One region of the Virgibacillus tibetensis genome, then DNA from elsewhere that is predicted to be linked to it. Evidence: a T-box and tRNA genes for the amino acid it is inferred to sense, from the RefSeq annotation. Region 1 holds a T-box; the other holds one or more tRNA genes.
What was found. The T-box of region 1 lies ahead of QGM71_RS00825 (valine--tRNA ligase). A T-box ahead of a tRNA ligase gene usually reads a tRNA of that ligase, here a tRNA-Val.
Positions count from the first base shown of each region.

Region 1 (8,516 bases):
TTTGACTGTACGAATATCAATGTCGCAGATTATATTATTGGTTATATTCTTAACAGGTTGAATTAGGGGTGAGCAGCGGATGATGAAACATGGTTGGTTAATATACAGCAGAACAGATATTAAACAAAATAAATCCTATATTAATTGGTTTATTGAAGAAGCAAATTCGCAAAACCTATCTCTCGAACTTATTGTCAGGGATGAACTGACTATAGGCATTATAAATAATAAACGGTCAATTTATCTAAAAAATAAAAAAATCAAACCTCCGGATTATGCAATAATTCGTACGATCGAACCTTTGTTGAATCTGCATTTGGAAGCTTGTGGAATCAGGGTTTTTAATAATTCATATATAGCACGCATTTGTAATGATAAAGCGTTAACCCACCATTATATGCTAGACTTTGATATTCCTATGGTTAATACCGTTTTCTTCAAGAAACATACAATGCCGTTAACTTCTCCTCTCTCCTACCCTTGTATCATAAAAGAAACAACGGGAAAAGGCGGAATGCAGGTCTATTATATTAAGGACAAGCACAATTGGCAGAATCAGATGGAGAGTTTGTCTACAAGCGATTTTATCGTTCAGTCCTGTGATGTACAACTTGGAAAAGATATTCGGGTTTTTGTTGTAGGGAAGGAAATTATTGGTGCCGTTATGCGCTACAGCACCAGTGACTTTAGAGCCAATTATAAACTCGGTGGGTCTGTAAGTTTGTATAATCTCACTAAACAAGATGCGGATATGATAGAAAAGATTATTTCTCATTTCGACTTTGGAATGGTTGGTATCGATTTTCTAATTGGCAAGAATGGGGAACTTCTTTTTAATGAAATAGAAGATGTAGTAGGTTCACGCACATTGAGTGTTGTCAGTAACTTAAACATTTTACAAACGTATGTTACACATATAAAGTCAGAATTGAGAAAACGGGATATCAACTAAACAGTTGATATCCCGTTTCACTGTTATCCTTTTAATTCATTTAAACGTACTTTCACTTTAGATTGTTTTTCTCGGTAGTCCTGCTCTTTTTGCTTCTCCTCTTCTACAACTTCTTGAGGGGCTTTTTTAATAAATCCTTCGTTTGCTAATTTATTTTGTACACGCTCAACCTCTTTTGTCCACTTCGCCAATTCTTTTTCCAGCCGTTCTATTTCTTTATCAAAATCAATCAATCCTTCAAGTGGCAGGAATAATTCAGACCCGGTAATTACTGCAGACATGGCTTTATCCGGAACATCAATCTTAGTAGAGATAGTCAACTCGCTTGTATTACAGAATCTTTCTAAATAAATTCGATTGCTCTCAAGCTCACTTACAATAGTTTCATTTTCAGCTTGTATTAGAAGCTTAATTTGCTTGGACATCGGTGTATCAACTTCTGCACGTATATTACGAACAGATTTAATAATCGAAACGAGACGTTTCATTTCATCAGCTGCTTGATCATCATGGAAATCCTTACGTACCTCTGGCCATTCAGCTACTGTAATTGATTCTCCTTTATGAGGAAGTTGCTGCCATATCTCCTCCGTGATAAATGGCATGTATGGATGGAGCATACGCATCGTCTGATCTAGTACATGGGCCAGCACGGATTTTGTTGTTCTCTTCTTTGCTTCATCCTCACCGTATAGTGGGAGCTTAGCCATTTCGATATACCAATCGCATAATTCATCCCAAATGAAGTTATACAAGTGGCGACCTGCTTCTCCAAACTCATATTTGTTTGTATTTCTTGTTACATGCTCAATGGTTTCATTTAAGCGAGTCAATATCCATTTATCTGCTAACGATTTTTCACCCGAAAGATCGATGTCTTCATACGTGAAATCTTCCATATTCATTAATGAAAAACGCGATGCATTCCATACCTTATTAGCAAAATTCCAAGTCGACTCCACCTTTTCCCAATGAAAACGAAGATCCTGCCCAGGAGTTGAGCCTGTTAATAGGAAATAGCGTAGTGAATCTGCTCCGTATTCCTCTATAACATCCATTGGATCCACACCATTACCAAGTGATTTACTCATTTTACGTCCTTGGGCATCACGGATTAATCCGTGAATCAGAACATCTTTAAATGGTTTTTCACCAGTGAATTTCTTTGATTGAAAAATCATTCGTGCTACCCAGAAGAAAATAATATCATAGCCTGTTACCAATACATCTGTTGGAAAATGGCGTTTGAAGTCTTCTGAGTTCTCATCTGGCCAGCCCATTGTTGAAAAAGGCCAAAGCGCCGATGAAAACCATGTGTCCAGTACATCTTCATCCTGCTTCCAGTTTTCTATATCTTCTGGTGCCTCTTTTCCTACATAAATTTCATTTGTCTCTCTATGATACCATGCTGGAATACGGTGTCCCCACCAGAGCTGTCGTGATATACACCAGTCACGAATGTTTTCCATCCATCGCAAATATGTGTTCTCAAAACGCTGTGGAACAAAGTTAACTTTGTCATCACTTTGTTGCAGTTCTATTGCCTCGTCAGCTAACGGCTGCATATTTACAAACCATTGTGTTGATAAATATGGTTCAACTACGGCGCCACTGCGTTCTGAGTGACCAACCTGGTGAGTGTGATCCTCTATTTTAAACAATACATCAAGCTCTTGAAGGTCCTTAACAATCTTCTTACGACAGTCAAAGCGATCAAGATCTTTATATTTGCCTGCATTTTCATTCATGGTGCCATCTTCATTCATTACTAATACACGTTCTAAGTTATGACGATTACCAATTTCAAAATCATTCGGGTCATGGGCTGGCGTGATCTTAACTGCACCTGACCCTAACTCCATATCCACATAGTCATCAGCAACAATTTCTATCTCCCGGCCAACAATTGGTAATATTACTGTTTTACCAATTAGATCTTTATAACGCTCATCTTTCGGGTGAACAGCAATAGCAGTATCGCCAAGCATTGTCTCTGGCCGCGTTGTTGCAATTTCAATTGTTTCATTACTGCCTTTTAACGGATAACGCATATGATAGAACTTTCCCTGAACTTCTTCGTAAATTACTTCAATGTCGGAAAGTGCTGTCTTGGTTTTTGGATCCCAGTTAATTATATATTCTCCGCGATATATCAGATCCATCTCATACAACTTAACAAAAACCTCTCTAACAGCCTCCGATAAACCATCATCTAACGTGAATCTTTCACGGGAATAATCAAGGCCGAGACCAAGTTTTTCCCACTGGGAACGGATAAAATCTGCATATTCCTCTTTCCAGTCCCACGCTGTTTCTAAAAACTTTTCACGACCTAGATCATAGCGGTTTTTACCTTGATCTTTTAACTTTCCTTCTACTTTTGCTTGTGTAGCGATACCAGCATGATCCATACCAGGGAGCCATAATACATCATACCCCTGCATCCGTTTCATACGTGATATAGTATCCTGCATTGTCGTATCCCAAGCATGACCTAAGTGTAATCTACCGGTTACATTCGGTGGTGGAATCACAATGGTATACGGTTCTTTTTCAGGTTCCCCTGTTGCTTCAAAGTATTTTCCCTTTAACCAAAATTGATATCGATCTTTTTCAACTGCCTGCGGGTTATATTTTGGTGGCAGTGATGGTTGTTGATTTTTATTTTCCATACTTGTTCCTCCTTTTTAATTCCAAACAAAAAACCCTATTCATCCAAAATAAAGGACGAAAAGGGTTAGCTTCCGTGGTACCACCTTTGTTTACAAGCTCAATAAATAAACCTGTACACTCAACTAATTTGATAACGGTCTGCTCAACCGGCCTTCTTCTACTGGTAGAATACGTTCAAAGACGCTGCTTCAAGGGTGACCTTCCAAAATAACCGTTCCTGGGAAACTCTCAGCTCACGTTTCCCTCTCTTTAGGTGTTTATTTCGTACTCTTCCCTATCATCGCATTTATTGTACATAATTGAATTGCTTTAATACCTATATTTTATAGTTAACGCAAACTAACGTCAACTATTATTACAGGTATTGCACAAAACAACCGTCTATATACATATTATATAAGATAAAGGCATAACAAGTGAGGAATTCATAAAAAGGGGTGATTATATGGCTCGTTATTATCGTTATAGACTGCCACCATGGGCAAGAAACTGTATCATTGTTGTGGAGAAAGTTACTTTACCTATATTGATCTTTCAATTAATTCGTACTTTATTTTTTCCAACAAGCCTGGATGTTTTTTTATTAGGTTTACTGGTTGGTCTGTTTATTGCTTTTCATCAGGGTTGGATTTAACTCTCAAGATCTTCTAATGATATCGTCTCATGTTCAGTCTCAACATAATTTGACCATTGAAGTCCAAATCGTATTTTCCTGTATGCATGCTGCAGCTTTATGATTTGGTTAATCATCGTTTCTTCAGAGCTTTTTTTACTATAGTCTTGAACAATCCTGAGGTAGTCTATTGGATTCAATAAATGGATGGATAGCAGATAGAGTTCATTATTCGATAACTCATTTTCGTCATAGTATTTCTCAAACAATTCAATGATTTCGTTTGCAGGAAAGTCAAAATTGGCTGCCTCGCAATTAAAGAAGCCAGCGAGATCTGTGACAGCATGACCATAAGATGCTTTTTCCCAATTAATTATATAAAAAGTCTCAGCATTTATAAGATGAGAAAATTTTAAATCACCATGGCATAAACTATAATTCCATGCTGTTTCTTCCTCTTGCCCGTCAACAAATTGATCAATTCGCTTAATTGATTCTCGTAAGGCCAACTCAAGATCTCGAAAGTGTGTGCAAACCAGCAGTTCGATTGGAGACATATATCTGGTTCGTTCAAACAAATCGACAAACTCGAGTAATTTATTCTGTGATGCCAGACAGAATGATTTATAAGTATGGAAATCACTGATCATTTGGTTAGTTGAAATAGATTTAGTTCGTTTAGTTTCGGCATGAATTCTCCCAATTGTTTGATAAAAATTCACAATTGGTTGTTTAGTTGAGTGTGATTGTTCTGCATTTATCCAAGGAGTTAAATAAAAGATGCCTTGTTCTGTTTCTTCGTATATTTCCCCTCTTTGCGTTAAGTAAACCGGTACAATTGAAGTGATATTATGATTGTTAGCCTGCTGGTATACGCTATGGAAATGATACTTATTCTGCATGGACAGAGAACTTTTTTTTAAGGCATATGTAATATTTCCATCACTCACTTTGTAAAGTTTACCTGTTATTTTTTCAACATCTATAGGGTAAATGGCATAAGAACGTAACACATTATTAACTACATTCATCTTTTACCTCACCACCTAAAATGAACTGCCTCCGAGTACCCAAAAATACAAACCGTGTGGCGACATATGCTGATCATGCCCCCACACGGACGATTCAATAATACACAAGTAGTTGCTTGCATAAAACTGCTGGTGTGACTATAGTGTTTACGAAGCAATTTAAATTACAGCCAAAAACTCACATGGTTATTAAGGGAATTACTGCTAATTCTTTCTGCAGTTATCGCTGGAAATCACATATCTTCACCTTTTTTTAGTTGGTATATATAGCAGTTGCCCTTCAGATACATTATATTCCTCATCATCCAATCGGTTTTGTTTTATCAACTGCAATGTTGTTATTTTATAACGCTCAGCTATTGATTCAATCGTATCTTTCTCCTGTACAATACAAAGTCTCATTTTTGTATATTGTTCTTCAGTAGAACTTCTGAACATATCAGATAAATAACTTACATCTTCCACCTTTTCTTTTTCTGAACGACTTTCCATACTTTCGTAGTCATCAGATTCATAATGTGCTTCTGAAGAAATAGCAGAGCTTTCATCCGATTCCGGTGAATACGCTTCCTCGTTTGATGACTCCTTGCCAAAGAATTCTGCAAATGTTTTACTTTCTTTGTATTTCCAACGATCCTTTTCTTTCATTTCTTTATTGGTTTCTGTGTTGGTTTCTGTGTTGATTTCTGTATTGCTTTCTGCAGGTAATGAAGGTATATTTGTTGTGTTACTAATCTGGGGATCATTGATCGATTCGGCTTCTTCTTTCCGCTTAATCTCGAATTGAAAACTTTCCTCCGGTATATTTTGAGGACTGTTTTCTTCTTGTTCCTGGTCTTCCTCTTTATTGTCATTTTCTGCATAATTATTAATACCGTGAATTTCAATTGTGGAGTACAATCTCAGTTGACTTTGATCAGGTACTTCATAATCAAATGACTCAATATAAACAGTCACATCGTCTATATCAGCTACGCGATATGTTGGAACAGAAATTTCCACAGGGAAGCGGTGGGAAAAGGAAGCGATGCCATCCTCCTTATCTACAACTCGTTCTACATAACGTTTTGAATGATAGTCCTCAAATTCCAGTGTATCCTCTTCCACCTCAGAAGATAATATTCGTTGGTAGGACCCTTGCAACTCGATTACACCTCTTATAGAAATGTACTCATTAAAGGATTGTATAGATATTTCAGGGTCCAGTGAAATCTCTTTCATTTCTGCAACTTCCTGTCCCTTTTCAAAGTAAAGCGCCTCGTTTAACTCAAAACTAAATACCTGTCGATCATTTGACACATGATTCCCTCCCTTCAACATACATTCCATATGCTTATATGTCTTAATTATCTATATGAACAGCTTTTTGCGGTTATGCTTTAAATAACATAAAAAAAGCTATTCCACTAAGAGAATAGCCCAATAAACACAATTATTTATTTTTTAATTTTAGCAAATGCATTATTCACTGCCTGTATTGTCTTTTCCACATCTTCATCCGTATGAGCGGTTGATAAGAACAATCCCTCAAACTGTGAAGGTGGCAAGAAGACGCCTTCTTCCATCATTGCACGGTAATACTGCGCAAAGTAATCCAGATTGGATTTTTGGGCAGTTTCGTAATTAATAACTGCTTCGTCTGTGAAGAATACACCGACCATTGACCCTGCACGGTTTATCTGTAACGGGATTTCAAAATCAATTGCTGCTTGCTCAAAACCTTCAATTAATTTGTCCACCTTCTTATTTATTTCTTTATAGGATGATTCATCGAGTGCACTTAACGTCTCAATCCCTGCAGTCATTGCAAGTGGATTTCCTGATAAGGTGCCTGCTTGATAAATAGACCCTGTTGGAGCAATCTTTTCCATAATCTCACGCTTACCACCATAGGCTCCCACCGGTAAGCCACCACCGATAACTTTTCCTAAACAAGTTAAATCAGGTGTTATTCCAAAATGTCCTTGAGCACAATTATAACCAACACGAAACCCTGTCATTACTTCGTCAAATATAAGTACTGTACCATTTTTTTCCGTAATCGTTCTAAGTTCTTGTAAAAAATTATTATGAGGTGGAACCACACCCATATTTCCCGAAACTGGTTCTACAATAACAGCAGCTAAATCATCACCATATGTTTCAAATGCGTAACGGACGCTCTCCACATCGTTGTATGGGACTGTGATTGTATTTTTAGCAATTGACTCAGGAACACCAGGACTATCTGGCAATCCAAGTGTTGCGACACCTGAACCTGCTTTAATCAACAGTGAGTCACCGTGACCGTGATAGTTTCCTTCGAATTTTAAAATTTTATCCCTTCCCGTATAACCACGGGCTAAACGCAACGCGCTCATTGTTGCTTCAGTTCCTGAATTCACCATCCGTACCATTTCGATGGAAGGCACACGATCAATTACCAGTTTTGCTAGCGTATTTTCCAGAACTGTAGGAGCACCAAAGCTAGTGCCTTTTGCAGCGACTTCTTGGAGTTTAGCAACAACCCGCTCATCTGCATGCCCCAAAATCAGAGGTCCCCAACTAAGTACATAATCAATATATTCATTACCATCAATATCAGTTATTTTCGATCCTTTTCCCTGCTCCATGAAAACAGGAGACATACCTACCGATTTAAAAGCACGGACAGGGGAGTTAACTCCACCAGGCATTAAATCGACAGCCTCTTTGTAAGCATCTATTGAGTTCGTAAAACTTTTCACAATTAATCACCCTATCTGCATATTTTTATTCTTCTACTAATCATTCAACCATTTAGCTGCATCTTTTGCAAAATATGTGATAATTAAATCTGCTCCTGCTCGTTTCATAGAGGTTAGCATTTCCATCACTAATGCCTGTTCATCGATCCAACCGTTTAACGCTGCTGCTTTTACCATGGCATATTCACCACTTACATTGTATGCAACCACAGGAGCATTAAAGTTATTTTTCACATCGCGCACTATATCAAGATAAGATAATGCAGGCTTAACAATTAGAAAGTCTGCACCTTCTTCAATATCTGATGCTGCTTCACGCATTGCTTCTTTTCGATTTGCAGAATCCATTTGATATGTTTTGCGATCGCCAAATTGTGGGGTACTGTCTGCTGCATCCCTGAATGGACCATAAAAAGCGGATGCGTATTTAACCGCGTAGGACATGATCGGAATATTTTCAAAGCCTGCATCATCTAAAGCTTGACGAATAACAGCAACAAAGCCGTCCATCATATTAGACG
Region 1 is NZ_JARZFX010000001.1:162,826-171,341, reverse strand. It holds gene QGM71_RS00835 (ATP-grasp domain-containing protein) at 1-66, shown strand, start outside; gene QGM71_RS00830 (ATP-grasp domain-containing protein) at 80-952, shown strand; gene QGM71_RS00825 (valine--tRNA ligase) at 976-3,624, opposite strand; T-box leader at 3,673-3,915, opposite strand; gene QGM71_RS00820 (hypothetical protein) at 4,071-4,259, shown strand; gene QGM71_RS00815 (phosphotransferase) at 4,256-5,269, opposite strand; gene spoVID (stage VI sporulation protein D) at 5,513-6,568, opposite strand; gene hemL (glutamate-1-semialdehyde 2,1-aminomutase) at 6,706-7,995, opposite strand; gene hemB (porphobilinogen synthase) at 8,032-8,516, opposite strand, start outside.

Region 2 (8,516 bases), on a different contig from region 1:
CTTCTGGGACAGGTAACCAGGCGAAGAAGGTACCCTTTGGCTTTGGAACTTTCCATCCAATCTCATGGAGCTTTTCTACAAGAACATTACGTCGCTTCTCATATGTATTCACTAATTGTTCTACTGCCGACTGATCCCCTAGCAGAGCTTTTTCCGCAGCTTGCTGGATTGCCCCAAACAAGCTGACATACAGGTGATCCTGAATAAGATTTAAGCTTTCTATAACAGAACGGTTACCAACAGCAAATCCGACACGCCATCCAGCCATATTGTACGTTTTAGATAAGGTATACATCTCTATCCCAATGTCCTTCGCACCTTCAGACTGCAGAAAGCTTTGTGGTTTATCACCATCGAAACCAATTGCACCATAGGCAAAGTCATGGACGACGCAAATAGCATGCTTCTTGGCAAGTGCTATAGTTTCATCAAAAAATGCCTGATTAGCCGTAGCTGCTGTTGGGTTATTTGGATAATTTAAAAACAACAGCTTTGCTTGGTCTAAATCTTCTTTATCGATCTTATTATAATCTGGTAAAAAATCATTTTCTTCTAAAAGAGGCATCATTGCAGTTCGCGCATTCGCCAATGCTATACCTGACATATAATCCGGATAGCCAGGGTCAGGAAGTAATGCTAAATCCCCTGGATTAAGCAAACATTGGCTAAGCTCTACTAAACCTGTTTTAGCTCCAAATAAAATAGCAACCTCGGTTTCAGGATCTATATCCACTTCATATTGACGTTTGTAATAGGATGAAATAGCCTTTTTCAAAAACGTGTGCCCTGTAAACGGCGAATATTTATGATACGCTGGATTACTTGCAGCCACTTGTAACTCTTCTACAATATGTTCGGGAGTAGGCAAATCAGGATTTCCTTGTCCCAGATTAATTACATCATGACCTTCACTACTTAACCGCTGAACCTTATTGACAAGATTAGCAAAAAACTGCTGCGGCAACCGCTTCAACGTATCCGAAAACTCAAAACGCTGCACAACTCTCACTCCTTTTGGGAAGGTGCACTTCCCGGTGCCTGTCACTTCCCGGTTTTTGTCGAATAATATCACACTTATTATATCGTAATTTTAACTTTCGCATTATTTTACCAATTCGTCAACTGAATCAGTGTAGTACGCTTCTGTGTAATGCTAATTTTTTGAACTATGTATGTACGAGAGTGATAGTCCGACGAACACCACCATAGTTGAACAATCCAACCAGCTTGTGAATCGCAATAAGCAACAAATAATTCATTTAAAATGTTATGCCTTAAGTGGAACGGCGAGGATAAGAAACATGTCACCATGAATTATGCAGCAAATAAATGATCGCTCTATTGAAAAACTGCCCCATTCCTCTACGAGTGAGACAGTTTGTTAAATCTAATAGTTCTAATTTGGTCACTGGATAAATTTCTTGAATGGCGATTTAGCCCTTCCCCTAGCCACGAGATAATTAGAAAACTTGGCATTCGCCAAGCCTTTGGGCGATGCCTTAGTTGCACTTATGCAGAAAGAAATATGGTTATGCTTTCTTTACTGCCAAATAAGGGATAACTCTATTAAAAGTTATCCCCTTAACAACCTATAACCCAGCCGACTTCTGCAACCGTCTGGCAATTTCCATAAAATCCTCCTGTGAAATACCAGGTGCAAATTCCTCAGGTACCGCTTCGTAATCTGGAACAGGTGCCCCCTTTGGTACTCCGTGAATGACTTCGAGTTGCTCCCCAGTCTCGGGATGCGTCCCCTTCCAAATCTGACTAATATCTCGATAATCCCGTTCACTAAAGGTGTAGAGCCTGCGATGCGCACCTTCCGCTTCAAACTTTCGCGTTGTATCAAATACACTATTATCAAGATTTGGGACCGGGAGCATTTTTGTTATATTAACACCTGTTGCTACTTCAAGTGCCTTTCCATAAGCAACAATATGTGTCCCACCACGGACTAGCAAGTATCCGATCATTTCTCTTGCGGTAGGATGGTCAGTCATTTCATATACCCTCATTTTATGTGTACGTGCTCCTATTTCCAAAAAATAGTTATGCAATAGATCAACTACTAAGTTTCCACTATTAAATACATTGTCCCCAGTCCATGCTCTCCCATGGGAATCACCTGGTTTGGCACTTTGTGCTGTATCAATAAAATGGTGATGACTTCGTTTATCTACTGCATTTCGCATCGGGGCAATATCAGGATCTCCCGGAAAGGTGCTACCTTCCATCATAATATTGATTGTATGAGCGACAAGCTCAACATGCCCGAATTCTTCAGCTGTAATACTGGCAACTAAGTCGTAAAAAGGTTTCAGCTTCTTTTTATTTTTAAAGTTAAATGACTGGTACATATAGTTATTTAATGTCGACATTTCGCCATACCTTCCGCCTAAGAGCTCTTGTACGGCAGAGGCGGCATCCGGATCTGCTTCCTTCGGTCGTGGTAATTCGATGGCAATTTGATCCATTCGTTCGATCAAATTTATTTCCCCTCCTTCATTACTATGCTTCTTAAAAATTGGTTACTCAGGTAGAACCCAAATTACCTGCTGCATCCGTATATGAAAATAACGCCTTTCAACCTCTACAACTACATGATCCGGGTATACACTTTTTAACGTACCGCGGACACTGTCCTTAATTGTTTGCACAACTACTACTCTATCCATACATTGCTGCAGCATTTGATACAAATACGGGTCAACGTGTGTCATCATTTGCGGTGCTTGCACATGTCTTTCCTCGTCATTTGAAGCGCTCATCCATGAACCTCCTTTTGCTCTCGCAGTATAAAAAACCCCTTCAACATCTAGTCTATTTCAGAATAAGCATGTCTTATAACCAGCAATTGTTAAGTTAAAAGGTAATTCAATAAAAGTACCCGAGCTTTTTCAGGGTACACAAAAAGCCACTTCTCAAAAAAACAATTGAGTAAGTGGCTTTACACGAATGAGCCGTACTGGATTTGAACCAGTGACCCCTTGCCTGTCAAGCAAGTATTCTCCCGCTGAACTAACGGCTCATGATATAATAGAACTCACTCTTAGACTATCGAGTGAGTAAATAACAATAATACTACTATATAGAATGTGCTTATTTCTGTCAATACTAACTACGGCTTAATACGGTTCCTGTCACTTCCCGAAGGAGTGCTGCTAAGCCGGTAGTATTCCGCTTTTCCAACTGTTTTCCCAGCGGCCCGGAAAGCAAATTAGAGTGGTTAACACCGATCGTTCTGCGCATAATATAGTTAATTCTGCGCTCCCAATTGTTTTTTGCGGTCGCTGTCTTTGAGGCCTGACTACCGGGATAACATCTTCCTCTCACCCATCGGCAAAAATAAGCTTCGTAACCCGAAATAAAAAGTTGGATTAAATCCCCAAATACTATTATAATAGTATAAAAATTGTTTCTATTTACGTATGGAGGGTCATCGTGAGAAAAGTTTTTTCGTTTTTAAAGCCATATAAACTTCCTATTGGCATTGCTTACACGCTTATGCTAGTTGAACTTGTAGCTGAGCTGCTGCTTCCTTTTTTTCTTGGAAAAATGATTAATGATGGGATTATTAATGAAGATTTAAGTACGATCATCATGTGGGGCGGTATTATGATTGGCCTCGCACTGGTTTCATTTGCTGCTGGAATAATTAATTCATTTTACGCTTCCCATGTCAGCTGGGGTTTCGCATTTGATATTAGAGAAAAGTTATTTAAAAAAATCCAGGCCTTTTCATTTGCTAATTTAAATAAATACCCTACTTCCGGTCTTGTTACACGTTTTACAAATGATGTACGCCAGATTCAGAATACCATTTTCATGGCTTTGCGAATTATGTCAAAAGCACCACTGATTGTAATTGGTGGCGTTATTATGGCATTTGTTGTTAATGCGAAACTTGCAGTGATCTTCCTGATTACTGTTCCGCTTCTGATCGGGTTTTTACTTTGGGTATTGAAAGTTGCCAGCAAAATGTTTGATAGAGTACAGAAGAATGTAGACAGTGTAAATCGAGTCATGCAGGAGAATCTTGCAGGCATGCGTTTAATCAAAGCGTTTGTCAGACGAAATCATGAGGAAAGCCGCTTCACTAAATCAAACGCAGCATTAGCTGACCAGACACGTACGACATTCCGTTTTGTTGAGTCGTCCATGCCGATTCTTTTATTTGTCATGAACCTGAGCTTAATTTTCATCATCTGGTTTGGCAATATGCAATCTATCGCGGGCGAAACATCTGTCGGGGACGTCGTTGCCATCGTTAACTATGCGCTGCGAGTATCAATGGCTATCTCTATGTTCACATTCATTATCATGGCCTTTTCACGTATGAAGGCTTCCGCTTCCCGTTTGAGCGAAGTACTGACGGTAGATGTTGATTTAATTAATCATAACGACGCAAAGGAAGCTACGGAGGTTATAGATGGGAAGATCGAATACGAGCATGTTGCATTTACATATCCAACAGCAGATGAGCCAGTGCTGACTGATGTAAGCTTTACTGTAAACCCAAGAGAAAAACTGGCGATTATCGGTGCGACTGGTGCCGGCAAGACATCGTTATTCCAGCTTATACCACGTCTTTATAACGTAACAAAAGGAGTATTATATATAGATCAAAAGCCAATTACATCCTATACCTTAGATCAGCTGCGTGGGAGCATTGGCTACGTTCCGCAGAGTCCGCTTCTTTTTACTGGATCAATTAGAGATAATATTGCCTGGGGCAAGGAAAACGCAACCCGTGAAGAAATCATCCAATCTGCAAAGGATGCTCAAATCCACGACACGATCATGGACCTTCCAGACCAATACGATACCCGTGTTGGCCAAAAAGGTGTTAATTTATCCGGTGGTCAAAAACAGCGAATTTCCATTGCTCGTGCACTAATACGCCGGCCGAAAATCTTGATGCTGGACGACAGTACCAGTGCGCTGGACTTAGCAACAGAATCAGAGCTTTTAAGAGCGATACAGCATTACCATTGCACAACGATGATCATCACTTCTAAAATATCAACAGCAATCAGCGCAGACCGCATTTTATTAATGAATGATGGGAAAGTGCTTGCAATTGGCACACACGAGGAACTATTAAATCAATCAAGCCTTTACATGCGAATAGTGGAATCCCAGTTTGGAAAGGAGTATGCAAATGCGAAATAACCAGCTGAAAGAGCCTTTTCTATACGAAAAAATTCCATTGGAAAAAATAACAACTGATAAAAAAAAGAAAGCCAAAAATACTGCAGGAACCATTAAACGAATTTGGACGTATTTAGCAAGGGAAAAAGGGAAGCTGCTGCTGGTTATTTTTATGGTTCTGATCAGCTCTGGTTTAAGCTTACTCGGCCCTTTTATGATCGGAATGGCCATTGATGATTTTATTGTGACACAGCAAAGTGCCGGGTTAGGTATCTTATTGATTTGGTTAGTGGTTATTTACTTATTCCACTCCTTATCAATATTCCTGCAAAATTTCTGGATGGTCGGGATTGCACAGAATACAGTTTACACACTGCGTTCCGATTTATTTCACCAATTTCACCGTCTGCCCATCTCCTACTTTGATAAACGGCAGCACGGTGAATTAATGAGTCGTGTTACGAATGATATTGATAATGTGAACAACACATTAAACCAATCGGTTATTCAGATTTTTGCAAGTATCTTAACGCTGGTTGGTACCGTTTCCGTTATGCTGTATCTAAGCCCGATCTTAACATTAGTAACCATGTCGATTATTCCATTTATGTTTCTCGGGATGAAATGGATAACGAAACGAACCGGCCCATTATATAAATTGCAGCAAAATGATTTGGGAGAAGTAAACGGCTATGTAGAGGAAATTGTTTCCGGACAGCATATTGTAAAAACATTTTCCCAGGAAAACCGTGTTATCCGTGAATTTGAAGAAAGAAATAAGAAACTGAACCGTTCTGGATTCTGGGCTTTAACCATCTCAGGCTTTATTCCGAAAGTCATGAACATGCTTAACTTCCTCAGTTTTGGCTTAATTGCATTGGTCGGTGGTATTCTGGCTATTAATGGAACAGGAATTGTGACTGTAGGTATAATTGTTATTTTCACAGAGTATGCACGTCAGTTTACAAGACCGTTAAATGAACTTTCTAATCAATTTAACATACTTCTTTCTGCTGTGGCGGGAGCTGAACGTGTGTTTCAGGTAATGGACGAAACGCAGGAAGAAACAGATGAAAAGAATGCGAAGGAATTACCAAGCACTACTGGAAAGGTAATCTTTGACAACGTCTCTTTCGCTTATGAGGATACACCCATTTTAAAAGAAGTAAGTTTTGAAGCTAATCCGGGTGAAACTGTGGCCTTTGTAGGTCACACAGGTGCCGGGAAAACAACGATTATTAATCTCATTTCGCGTTTTTATAACTATGACAGCGGGAAAATAACATTAGACGGCATCGATTTAAAAAATATCAAACGATCGAACCTACGTAAACATATGGCATTTGTTCTACAGGATTCCTTTTTATTCCACGATACCATTCGGGAAAATATTCGGTATGGTCGTTTGGATGCGACGGATCAAGAGGTAATTCAGGCTGCTCAGGATGCGAATGCCCATGATTTCATTGAGCGTCTCCCTGATGGCTATGATACGGTTCTGGACCAGGAGGGAAGCGGTATTAGTCAGGGACAGAAACAGCTGTTAACCATCGCAAGAGCCCTTCTCGCAGAGCCATCCATTCTTGTCCTGGATGAAGCTACAAGTAATATTGATACCATCACCGAGCTTAAGATTCAGGATGCGTTAAAACGCCTAATGCACGGAAGAACAAGTTTTGTCATTGCACATCGCCTGAATACAATCCAGGAAGCGGACAATATTATCATGCTGGAGGATGGTGAAATTATTGAAAAAGGCAGTCATGACAACCTCCTAAATCAGTATGGGAAATATTATGAACTGTATAAAGGGCAATTATTAGAAAAAGCAACTTAATAGGATTATAATGGGGCTGTAATAGATTAGACACAGCTTAGAAATGCTAACAGACATATATTTTAATTGAGGTGTACGTAATGGGCAGAAAAGGTTCAATGATTGAAAAAGAGATCGAAAGCAGTTATTTGAAAGAAACCATGAAACTAAAACTGTACCAGCCAGAGTCGTTCTCCCCACTGTATAAATATAATATTTGTATTATGCAGGATGGAAACGATTATTACCAAATGGGTAGAGTAGCCACATTGAGTGACAAACTGCACGACAGTCAGGAAATTACGAATACTGTTTTTGTTGGCATTCATTACCAGGATAAATACGACCGTAAAAAGAAGTATCATCCAAGTGGAGAGCAGCAGGATGCATATATTAAGTTTTTAGTAAATGAGGTTGTCCCCCTATTGGATGATATGCTTCCAACCTACCATATGGGACAATCACGTGCATTAATGGGAGACTCCCTTGCAGGTACATTAGCATTGATGACTGCACTTAAATATCCAAATACGTTTGGAAAAGTGATTATGCAGTCACCCTATGTGGACGATACCGTGCTAAACGCAGTAGAAAATGCCAGCAGTATTCATTCCATCGATCTGTACCACACCATCGGTACAGAAGAAACTGATGTTGATACAACTGATGGCAAGAAAGTAGACTTCTTAAATCCAAATCGCAAATTAAAAGCACTTCTTCAGGAAAAAGGTGCCAATTATGTTTATTATGAATTGGAAGATGGAGAACACACATGGAAGTATTGGCAAAAGGATATGAAACGCCTACTAACAACCATGTTTAACTAGGTCCAATGTATCTTTTTTCAAAAAATTACAAAATAAAGCCTTATTAGACTACGTTTTTGTTATAATAAAGAATACAACCGATATTGATGTACAGATGTGCACCATATTTATACGTAACAAGAAAATATAAATAGGAGGTTTTCATTTATGAAATACGGTATAGCCATTTTCCCATCAAAGTCTATTCAAGATGAAGCAAATTCATACAGAAAGCGTTATGATCCTCATTATGCATTAATTCCACCACACATCACGTTAAAGGAAGCGTTTGTGGCGGATAATACAACAATAGACAATTTAGTCACAGAATTAAAACATATAGCAAATGACACCAACCCATTCACAATTAATATTAATAAGGTCAGCACATTCGCTCCTGCGACGAATACTATTTATTTTAAGGTAGAGCCTATTCAGGAGCTTATTGATTTATACGAAAAAATGCATCAGGGTAACTTTCCAAAGAATCAGGAATATTCGTTTGTGCCCCATATTACAGTGGCTCAAAAATTAGTACATGACGAGTACTCTGATGTATTCGGCAGCATGCAGATGAAGAAAATTCAGTTTGAAGATGAAATTGATCGTTTCCAATTATTATATCAGTTAGAGAATGGGTCATGGACCGTTTATGAAACATTCGTATTCGGAAAGGAACACGTGTGAACGTAAAGGTCGTTGATACACAACAAGAGAAAGAACAAGCTTATCATGTTCGGATG
Region 2 is NZ_JARZFX010000003.1:82,334-90,849, forward strand. It holds gene QGM71_RS08670 (pyridoxal phosphate-dependent aminotransferase) at 1-1,000, opposite strand, end outside; gene QGM71_RS08675 (manganese catalase family protein) at 1,590-2,474, opposite strand; gene QGM71_RS08680 (DUF2642 domain-containing protein) at 2,529-2,768, opposite strand; tRNA gene QGM71_RS08685 (tRNA-Val) at 2,957-3,028, opposite strand; gene QGM71_RS08690 (ABC transporter ATP-binding protein) at 3,442-5,172, shown strand; gene QGM71_RS08695 (ABC transporter ATP-binding protein) at 5,162-6,988, shown strand; gene QGM71_RS08700 (alpha/beta hydrolase) at 7,069-7,794, shown strand; gene QGM71_RS08705 (YjcG family protein) at 7,942-8,460, shown strand; gene QGM71_RS08710 (GNAT family N-acetyltransferase) at 8,514-8,516, shown strand, end outside.
Region 2: it encodes a tRNA-Val, which carries the amino acid that the T-box ahead of QGM71_RS00825 (valine--tRNA ligase) is inferred to sense. The anticodon was not compared.